DNA from 3 places in the Embleya sp. NBC_00896 genome. Region 3 is predicted to be linked to each of the others. Evidence: riboswitches for the same ligand, from Rfam matches in the RefSeq annotation. Region 3 holds a riboswitch; each other region holds the start of a gene.
The links. A riboswitch is a leader RNA that binds a small molecule or an ion and turns the genes downstream of it on or off. The one in region 3 is predicted to bind cobalamin.

Region 1 (3,265 bases), 870 kb from region 3:
GTCGACGTCGCGCTCGCGGCTCGCGTCGAGCGGGACGTGCAGCAGCGAGCAGGACGGCGCGACGTCGACCCGGTCGGCGAGGCCGAGCAGCGTCGCGAGGGTGGCCAGCGACTTCTCCAGGTCGTTGATCCAGACGTTGCGGCCGTCCACTACACCGGCGACCAGGCGCTTGCCGGGCAGTCCGCCGACCTTGGCGAGGTCGGCGAGGTTCGCCGCGGCCGGGCCGGTGAAGTCCAGGCCCAGGCCCTCGATCGGGGCCTTGGCCAGGATCGGCAGGGCCTCGCCGAGCCGGTCGAAGTAGGTCGCGGCCAGGATCCTGGGGCGATCGGTGAGCGCGCCGAGCTCGCGGTACACGCGGGCCGCGACGTTCAGCTCGGCCGGCGTCCGGTCCTGGACCAGGGCGGGTTCGTCCAGCTGTACCCACTCGGCGCCGGCCGCGCGCAGATCGGCGAGCACGCTCGCGTACACCGGCAGCAGCCGGTCGATCAGCGTGATCGGCGCGAAGTCGGCGGCGACGCCGGGGGCGGGCTTGGCGAGCAGGAGGTAGGTGACCGGGCCGACCAGCACGGGTCGGGCGGCGTGGCCGAGCGCGAGCGCTTCGAGCAGTTCGTCGACAGGCTTGGTGGAGTCCGCCTCGAACGCGGTGTCCGGGCCCAACTCCGGGACCAGGTAGTGGTAGTTGGTGTCGAACCACTTGGTCATCTCCAGCGGCGCGACCTCCTGCGTACCGCGCGCCATCGCGAAGTAGCCGGCGAGCGAGTCGGCCGCGACGGCGGCGCGGTGGCGGGCGGGGATGGCGCCGACCATGACGGTGGCGTCCAGGACGTGGTCGTAGAGCGAGAAGTCGCCGGTGGGCACCTCGTGGATGCCCGCGTCGGCGAGCCGGCGCCAGGTGTCCCGGCGCAGCTCGGCGGCCGTCTCGTACAGGGCCCCGGCGGTGACGCGGCCGGCCCAGTAGCCCTCGACGGCCTTCTTGAGCTCACGGTCGGGGCCTTGGCGCGGATGGCCGTACACGGTCGCCTGCGCACGTGGGGCGGCGGAACCGGGGAAGCCGGGGGAGCGGGTGGAATCGCCTGCGTTGTTTGCCACGGAACTCTCCTTCGCGAGTCGCGGTGGTGCCCCGCGGGAAGGGTCGCGAAAGATCGGCGCACACGCGGCGAAGCGTGCTCGGGCAGGCTGCGCCCGTACCGTCGACCCGCCCTCGAGGTCACCGAGAAACCACGTGCGAGATCGCACGCGGACAGAGGCAGGTCTTCGGACTCGGGGCGCGCCGTGACAAACCACTCGGCACCTACTGGCCGTCGCTTCCCTGGTCCGATCACTCGGACTTAGTGCTGATGACGGCGGTCGTTCCCACTCACCGCTGCGGGGCAGTCCCGGATTCCCACCGGGTTCCCTCTTACGACGCTCCTGCCTGGCAAGCAGGACGAACCTTCTGCGCGGCCCACCATACGCCCTTCGGGCCGAGCGGGAACTTCCCGGCGCGGCGCTGCGGCTCGCGGCGCACGACATCGAGCGGATCGACGAGGTGCTCGCGGTACCGCCGCTGCCGGAGCCGGCGTCGCCGGTGGCCGGCCTGCGGCCCGCATGTCCTCAAGCGCCGGACGGGCTGGATGGGGCTTGGGCTTGCGGTTCGTTTGTCCTCAAGCGCCGGACGGGCTGGATGGGGCTTGGGCTTGCGGTTCGTTTGTCCTCAAGCGCCGGACGGGCTGGGGAGCCCTGGGCCTGCGGGATGAGGGCCGGCCTGCGGCCCGCATGTCCTCAAGCGCCGGACGGGCTGAGGGTGGCTTGGCTTGCGGCCTGCTTGTATTTGAACGCCGGAAGGCTGGAGAGGGCTCGGGGGATGAGGGCCGGTCTGCGGCTCGTTTGTCGGCAAGCGGCGGGCGGGGCTGGATCGGGTGAATCCTTTGGGGGTGCTCGTGCCTCTTATGGGTGTGCCGACAACATCGTCGGGACGGGAATGGGAGGTTGTCATGGTCGTTGGTGTCGTCGTAGCCATCGTGGGCGTGCTCATTTGTGCGTGCACTGTCACCGTGGTGCGTCGTCGTGGTCGTGGTCGTGGCTGAGTCGAGCTGGCCCGGTGAGCGGTTGATCGTCGCCGCGAAGGGAGGGGACGTCGAGGCGATCGCCGCGTTGGTGTCCGGGTCGCACCCCCATGTGCGGCGCTTCGCCCACTCCCTGTGCGCGTCCCCCGAGGACGCCGAGGACGCCGCGCAGGAGGCGCTGATCATCCTGTACCGCAAGATCGGGATGCTGCGTGCTTCCGGCGCCCTGGCGTCGTGGATGTTCCGCATCGTCCGCAACGAGTGCCTACGGCGGTCGCGGCTGATCCTGCGGGACTCGGCGCCGGCTCCGGAAACCGCCGCGCGCTCGGCCGAGGACGAGGTGTTGGAACGCCTGGAAGCCGGCCGGGTGGCAGCGGCGATCGCCGCGCTGCCCGCCGATCAGCGGCGGGTGCTGATCATGCGCGACGTGCAGGGCTACAGCGGGCGGATGGTCGCCGAGGCCCTGGGGCTGAGCACCGCCGCGATGAAGTCGCGGCTGCACCGTGCTCGCGCGGCGGTTCACCAAACGCTGCGCGGCACCGCCGACTCGGCCCTGGGAGGCGGGGATGCGTGAGGATCGAAGCCAGGCGAGTACGTCGCTGTCCCGCCATCTGCTGCGCGGCGCCGTGGGGTTCGGCACGCTGGTCGGCTCGCTCGCGCTCATGCCGGTATTCGGGCCGGTCGCCCTGGTGCTCGCGCCGGTCGGCCTGGTGGCGCTGCGCGGGTGCCCGGCGTGCTGGGCGATCAAACTGATGGAGACCATCTCGCTGGGCCGGGTGCAGCGTTCCTGCGTGGATGGTCGTTGTGAGCTGACAGTCCCCGGACGACCACCCGTCACGACCCGGGAGGGCGATCCGAGCCTGCCGCCGTCATGAGCGCCTCGGCCACCCGGCGGGCTCGGGTGGCCGGGGCCGGGGTGCGCTCGCGGAGGGCGGTGACGATGGCGCCGTCCATCAGGAGCGCGAACTGCCGTGCCTGGGCGGCCGGTTCGGGGGCATCGGCGGCGCCGAGGAGCTGTTCGAGGTAGTCGATCACGCGCTCTTTGTGCTCGGCCGCCACGTGGTGTGCCGGGCTGTCCGGGTCGGCGGTCTCGATCATCGTGTTGATGAACGCGCAACCGCGGAAGTCCTCGCGCGCGAAGCGCTCGGCGAGGGCGTCGAACACGGTGAGCGGATCGCCGCCCAGGGCGTCCACCCGCTCCGCGAGCCAGGCCCGCCAGC
Region 2 (3,265 bases), on a different replicon from region 3:
GACACCGTCGCGATCGGGCAGGACCCGGGGCTGCTGTCGTATCTCAACGAGCGGCTGCGCAGCGGCGAGACGGTGATGTTCGCGGCGTACGGCCCGACGGGGCCGTTGTGCGTGGGCAGTTACCAGCAGCTGTACGACACGACGGAGATCGTCGGCGTCGCCACCTTGCCCGCGGCCCGGCGCGGGGGCCTCGCGTCGGCACTGACCTGGGAGCTGGCCGAGCACGCGCTCGCGGGCGGGAGCGACACGGTGTTCCTGACGGCGGGGGACGACGACGTCGCCCGCGTGTACGACCGGCTCGGCTTTCGGTCGGTGGGCACGGCGCTGATCGGGGAGGCATCGTGAGCGCGCCCGAGCCCACCCCCATCCCCGGGTCCGAGCCCACCCCCGCTCCCGGGTCCGAGCCCACCACCCCCAAGCCGGTCCTGCCGATTCCGCCCGGTCGCAACCCGACCGCCGCCGAGTTGGCCGCCGCGCACGGGGTGACCATCCCCGACGTGCTCGCGCCCGATCTCAAGGTGCTGTTCTGCGGGATCAACCCCGGCCTGTGGTCCGGCGCGACGGGGCGGCACTTCGCGCGGCCCGGCAACCGGTTCTGGCCCGCGCTGCACGCGGCCGGCCTCACGCCGCGGCTGTTCGCGCCGGCCGAACAGGACGAGCTGATCGAGCTCGGGCTCGGCATCACCAACGTGGTGGCCCGGACCACCGCCCGCGCCGACGAGTTGACCAAGGACGAGTACCGGGCCGGCGGCCGGGCGCTCACCGCCAGGGTGCGCGCGTACCGGCCGGCCTGGCTCGCGGTGCTCGGCATCGGCGCGTACCGGACCGGCTTCGGGCGGCCCAAGGCCGTGGTCGGCGAGCAGGCCGAGACGATCGGCGACACCCGGATCTGGGTGCTGCCGAACCCCAGCGGCCTCAACGCGCATTGGACGGCGGCGACCCTCGCGGCGGCGTTCGGGCAATTGCGCGAGGCGGCGTTCGAGTAGCTCGGACGCGGTTGCCCGCCATCGGGGCCGACGGCGGGCTCCGGCCGCCGTTCGAGGGTCGCGTACGGCCCACGTATCGCCTCCGAATCGCCTCCGAATCGACTATGTATCCGAGTCGACACGTCAACCGACCGAGTGGCATCACCCGGTTGGCGATTACTTCACGCCTCCTCGCGCTGTTGGGCCGCCATGAAGATCCTGCGGGCACCATTCGGGCCGTGGCCCACCGAGACGTTCGACACCCCGCTGTACGAGGCGCTGGTCGCGGAGTGGCGCGACTCGGGTCGGGAGGTGCCGCAGTCGACGGACCGCCCGCGCGACCGCCCGCCCCGACACGCCCGCCCGCTCGGGGCGGGGCCCCGAAGTGGTCGGCCGTGACCCGTCGGCGACGGTCCATCGAGCGAGGTCGGGGCGGCCGTACGGCGGGATGAGACGGTTCTCGCCGTACCATCTCCGCACGTCTTTGGCGAACTGTGACACGTCGGGAATTGCGACGCGACACAACACCTGGGGGTGCGACGACGACCCCGCCACTACATATATGCTCTGCGACGCAGCTGGTTCACCTTTCCGTTGTTCGTTGGAAAGGTGACGAGAGAGGGAACCCGGTGCGAAGCCGGGACTGCCCCGCAGCGGTAAGCGGGAACGATAGTCGTCACGCGACACCGAACGCCGAGAGGCGTTCGGGGAGCGACGACCACTGGGAACTCCGCGGTCCGCCGAGCACGCCGTGCCCGGCGGCGCCCCGGCATGCCCGCGAGTCCGAATACCTGCCGGCTGTCCGCGCCCACGGGCGCGGGGTCACTTGTACGTACGAGCTCGCGAGGAGAGAGCACGTGACCGTTGTGGACAGCGTGGGCGCGACCCGGATGCGGATCGACGAAAGCCCCGAGGACCAACTGGCGACCCTGGTACGCACCCAGGCGCGCGATTTGCCGGAGGTCGATCCGGATCGGGTCGTCCGCCGGGTCGTCGCGGGCCTGAACGAAGGTGCCGACCCCGGTGCGGCCGCGGACCTGGCGGTCCGGACCGCCGCCGAGCTGATCGCCGAGGAGCCGGCCTACTCGCGGCTCGCCGCGCGCCTGCTCGCCGGCCGGATCGCCGCCGAGGCCGCCGAGGCGGGGGTCTCGTCGTTCAGCGCCGGCATCGCGCTGGGCCGCCGCGAGGGCATCATCGGCGCCGAGACCGCCGCGTTCGTGGCGAAGCACGCCGCCGAACTGGACGCCGCGGTCGACGCGTTCGGCGACCGCCGGTTCGAGTACTTCGGGCTGCGCACCGTGTACGACCGCTACCTGCTGCGCCACCCGGTGTCGCGCAAGGTCGTCGAGACCCCGCAGCACTTCCTGCTGCGCGTCGCGTGCGGTCTGTCCCGGGAGCCCGGCGAGGCGATCGGCTTCTACCGGCTGATGTCGTCGCTGGCCTACCTGCCCAGCTCGCCGACGCTCTTCAACTCCGGCACCGTGCACACCCAGATGTCCTCGTGCTACCTGCTCGACTCGCCCAAGGACGAGCTGGAGTCGATCTACGAGATGTACGGGCGGATCGCCCGGCTCTCGAAGTTCGCCGGCGGCATCGGCGTCGCGTGGTCGCGGGTGCGCTCGCGCGGCTCGCTGATCCGCGGCACCAACGGCCACTCGAACGGCATCGTGCCGTGGCTCAAGACGCTCGACTCGTCGGTGGCGGCGGTCAACCAGGGCGGCCGGCGCAAGGGCGCGGCCTGCGTGTACCTGGAGACCTGGCACCCCGACATCCTCGAGTTCCTCGAACTGCGCGAGAACACCGGAGAGGACGCGCGTCGCGCGCACAACCTCAACCTGGCGAACTGGGTCCCGGACCTGTTCATGCGGCGGGTCGAGGAGGACGGCGTCTGGTCGCTGTTCGACCCGAACGAGATCCCCGAACTGCCCGACCTGTGGGGCGCCGAGTTCGACAAGGTCTACGAAGCCGCCGAGCGGGACGGCCGGTTCGTCCGGCAGCTGCCCGCGCGCGACCTCTACGCCCGGATGATGCGCACGCTCGCGCAGACCGGCAACGGCTGGATGACCTTCAAGGACGCCGCCAACCGCACCTGCAACCAGGCCGCCGAGCCGGGCAACGTGGTGCACCTGTCCAACCTGTGCACCGAGATCCTCGAGGTCACCAGCGACGGCGAGACCGCCGTGTGCAACCTGGGTTCGGTCAACCTCGGCGCGCATGTCGTCGCCGGCGAGGGCATGGACTGGGAGAAGCTGCGCGCCACCGTGCGCACCGCCGTGGTCTTCCTGGACCGCGTGATCGAC
Region 3 (3,265 bases):
CTCGAAGCCGCCGCCCCGGACACCCGTCACATGTGACCCGGACACGCGAGCGGGCACGCCACCGGCACACCGGAGACTCGCTACTCGGGTAGTGGGCGATCGTCGACGACGTGCTTCATGACCATGGTGGAGGTCAGGCGCTGGACGCCCGGCAGGGTGGCCGGCCGCTGGTCGTAGAGCTGCTGGAAGGCGGCCAGGTCGGCGGTGGCGACGCGCAGGAGGTAGTCGGGTTCACCGAACAGACGCTGAGCCTGGGGACCACTCGCCTCCCGGTCCCGGCTGCGGGCGCGCCGGCCTTACGCGATCGGTCCGAAGTGCCCGGCCGAGGGGCCGGGCACTCCGAAGCGCACGCATGACGCGTCGGCGTCCCGGTCATCGGACCGACGGCCGGTGCCCGCCCTGTCGCGTCAGGTCGCGGAATCGGGGCAGTGCGGCGTCGGGGCGTCGGGGCGGGCGCCCTGGGCGGTCAGGTCGGCGAAGCCGGTGCCGGCCAGGCCCAGGACTGCCTGGGCCGTGGCCCGAGTGGCGGTGGACGGGTCGAACCCGCCGGCGTCGTAGGCGATCGCGCCTCGGGTGGCCGACGTGGCCGAGCAGCCGACCTGGCGCTCGGTCAGGAAGTGCCGTGCGGTCAGACCGGGGAGCAGACGCCACGAGGAGAGCAGGGCCTGGCCGGCCAGGCCGGTGCTGTTCGCGTTCGACGTGGTCGCGCCCGGTGTGCCGAATCCGCCGTCCGCGAGCTGGTGGGCGACCAGCCATTGCACGCCGGCCGCCGCCTCCTGGGGTCGGCCGGTGGCCGCGAGCGCCTGGACGCTCATGGCCGTCGAGTCCGCGTCGCTGGTGCAGGTGGGCAGGCCGAAGTCGAGCGGGAACCCGCCGTCGGCGCAGTGGGCGCCGGCGAGGAAGCTCACCGCGGCGGCGGGTGCGCCGGCGGGGGTGCGGTCCAGCGCCAAGAGCGCGAGGGACTGGCTGAAGGCGTTGCTGTAGTCGCCCCAGGGGGACGTGTCGGTGAACCGGCCGGAGGGCTGTTGCAGGGAGCGCAGCCGGGCCGGGAGATCCACGCCACCGAAGGTGTTGGGGTCCACCCGGCGTACCTCGGCGGCGAGGAGGGTCTTCGCGGTGGCCCCGGCGTAGGCGTTGGTGGTGCCGTCGCCGATGTAGCCGGACAGGATCTCGGGCCGCGCGAGCCACGCGGTGGCCTTGGCTCCGTTGTGGTCGGCCACGCCCGCTGCGGCGAAGGCCAGGATCGCGTCGATGGTCAGGCCGTGGTCGGGGTAGGTCACACCGTCGAAGGTGACCTCGAAGCGTTCGCCGTCGACGAGTTGCCGGGCCAGCCAACCGGCCGCCGCCTGGGTGCGTTGGCCGGCGAGAACGGATGCGTTCGTCGCCGGCGTCGAACCGGTCGTGGTGGGGGCGGCCACGGCGGCGGCCGGGATCAGGGCGGTCGCGGCGGCCAGGGCCAGTCCGCCGAACAGCGCGGCTATCCGGCGTCCGGGTCGGGTGAGCGTCACGGTGGTGCCTTTCCGGGCCCACGGCGCGGCAGGCCCGGCGGATCCGCCGTCCGAGGGGTCGCGGCCCGAGGGCGGCACGGTCCCGGCGCGGGGGCGCGAGGGCTCCGCCCCGCAGACCACGACGGGGAATGGAGACGAGACGCTCCGACGACAGGCATTCGGGCTCGCCGTCGGGAGGGACGGACCACCGTTGCGGGTCAGCGCCGGAATCACACCGGACTTCCCCTGCCGTCGGAGATGTTGCGGGCCACCACACCGGTGACCGGAACGAGTCGCGGCGTCCGGAAAGGGCCACCGCAGGTATTCGGCGTCCCCGGTGTGAGGACGTCCCGCACTCTACGGACTGCCTGCCCGGGGAGGAACTCCCTTTCCGGCCAAGGAGTTCGTCCCGCTTCGACGAACGGCCCCGACGGCGACAGCGGTTCGAGCCATCGAGGGCCGGCGACTTCGTCCAAAAGCCGTCACCGTGAACGGCGGAACGAGCCGAGGAAGCGGCACGCGGGCCGGACCTGCCCGCGTCGGTCCTTGCGCCGCGCGAGGCCGGGGTCTTGCGCCGTCGGAGGGACACGGCTGTTCCGATCGGGTGGGCGATGCGCGTCGCTCGGCGCCGGACAGGGCGCCGCCGGAGAGGGTGATGCTTCGGTAGCGCCTTGCCCGCGACGATGGGAGAACGCGATGACCACAGGTGTGGACGGGCCCGGGCGGCCGGTGTTGCCGCCCATTCTCAGAGGGCAGAAAGCGCTGGTGACGGGGGCGAACTCCGGCATCGGCAAGGCGACCGCGATCGGACTGGGGCAGGCGGGCGCCGACGTGGTCGTGAACTACGTCGTCGGCCGGGAGGATGCCGAGGAGGTGGTCCGCGAGATCGAGTCCTTCGGCGTGCGGGCGTACGCGCACGAGGCGGACGTCTCGCAGGAGGACCAGGTCGTCGCGATGGTCGCGCGCATGGTCGAGGAGTTCGGCACGATCGACATCATGGTGGCCAACGCCGGGCTCCAGCGGGACGCCGCCTTCACCGAGATGTCGCTCGCCCAGTGGCGGAAGGTCCTGGACGTCAACCTCACCGGCCAGTTCCTGTGCGCCCGGGAGGCGGCCAAGGAGTTCCTGCGCCGCGGCGTCGTCCCGGAGATCTCCCGCTCGGCGGGAAAGATCGTCTGCATGAGCTCGGTGCACCAGATCATCCCGTGGTCGGGCCATGTGAACTACGCCGCCTCGAAGGGCGGCGTCCTGATGCTGATGCAGACCCTCGCGCAGGAACTCGCCCCGCACGGGATCCGGGTCAACGCGATCGCCCCGGGCGCGATCCGCACCCCGATCAACCGCAGCGCGTGGGACACCGCCGAGGCGGAGGCCGATCTCCTCAAGCTGATCCCCTACCGCCGGGTCGGCGATCCGGCGGACATCGCCGACGCGGTGACCGCCCTGGTTTCCGACCTGATGGACTACGTCGTCGGCGCCACGATCTACGTCGACGGCGGCATGACGCTCTTCCCCGGCTTCGCCACCGGGGGGTGACGGCGTCGTGGACGACCACGTGACCCCACGCCGGGTGGTGATCCTCGGCGGCGGCTTCGCCGGACTGTTCGCCGTACGGGCCCTGCGCAGCGCCCCGGTCGCGGTGACCCTGGTCGACCGCTGCGCGCACCACCTGTTCCAGCCGCTGCTGTACCAGTGCGCCTCGGGCATCCTGTCCGAGGGCCAGATCGCGCAGCCGCTGCGTGCCGTCCTGCGCCGGCACGACCAGGTACGTTGCGTGG

Region 1: it holds a riboswitch for cobalamin, as region 3 does, so the genes downstream of both, metE (5-methyltetrahydropteroyltriglutamate--homocysteine S-methyltransferase) here and OG928_RS36540 (peptidase) in region 3, are expected to answer to the same signal.
Region 2: it holds a riboswitch for cobalamin, as region 3 does, so the genes downstream of both, OG928_RS02465 (ribonucleoside-diphosphate reductase subunit alpha) here and OG928_RS36540 (peptidase) in region 3, are expected to answer to the same signal.

The regions. Positions count from the first base shown of each region.
Region 1 covers NZ_CP108777.1:1,603,065-1,606,329, forward strand. The annotation lists gene metE (5-methyltetrahydropteroyltriglutamate--homocysteine S-methyltransferase) at 1-1,089, opposite strand, end outside; cobalamin riboswitch at 1,228-1,451, opposite strand; gene OG928_RS40475 (sigma-70 family RNA polymerase sigma factor) at 2,059-2,619, shown strand; gene OG928_RS40480 (hypothetical protein) at 2,612-2,920, shown strand; gene OG928_RS40485 (TetR family transcriptional regulator) at 2,880-3,265, opposite strand, start outside.
Region 2 covers NZ_CP108776.1:546,307-549,571, reverse strand. The annotation lists gene OG928_RS02480 (GNAT family N-acetyltransferase) at 1-345, shown strand, start outside; gene mug (G/U mismatch-specific DNA glycosylase) at 432-986, shown strand; gene OG928_RS02470 (hypothetical protein) at 1,176-1,364, shown strand; cobalamin riboswitch at 1,528-1,779, shown strand; gene OG928_RS02465 (ribonucleoside-diphosphate reductase subunit alpha) at 1,856-3,265, shown strand, end outside.
Region 3 covers NZ_CP108777.1:728,559-731,823, forward strand. The annotation lists gene OG928_RS36530 (CatB-related O-acetyltransferase) at 1-36, shown strand, start outside; partial or broken gene OG928_RS36535 (Lrp/AsnC ligand binding domain-containing protein) at 81-254, opposite strand; gene OG928_RS36540 (peptidase) at 408-1,508, opposite strand; cobalamin riboswitch at 1,640-1,775, opposite strand; gene OG928_RS36545 (SDR family oxidoreductase) at 2,184-3,023, shown strand; gene OG928_RS36550 (NAD(P)/FAD-dependent oxidoreductase) at 3,031-3,265, shown strand, end outside.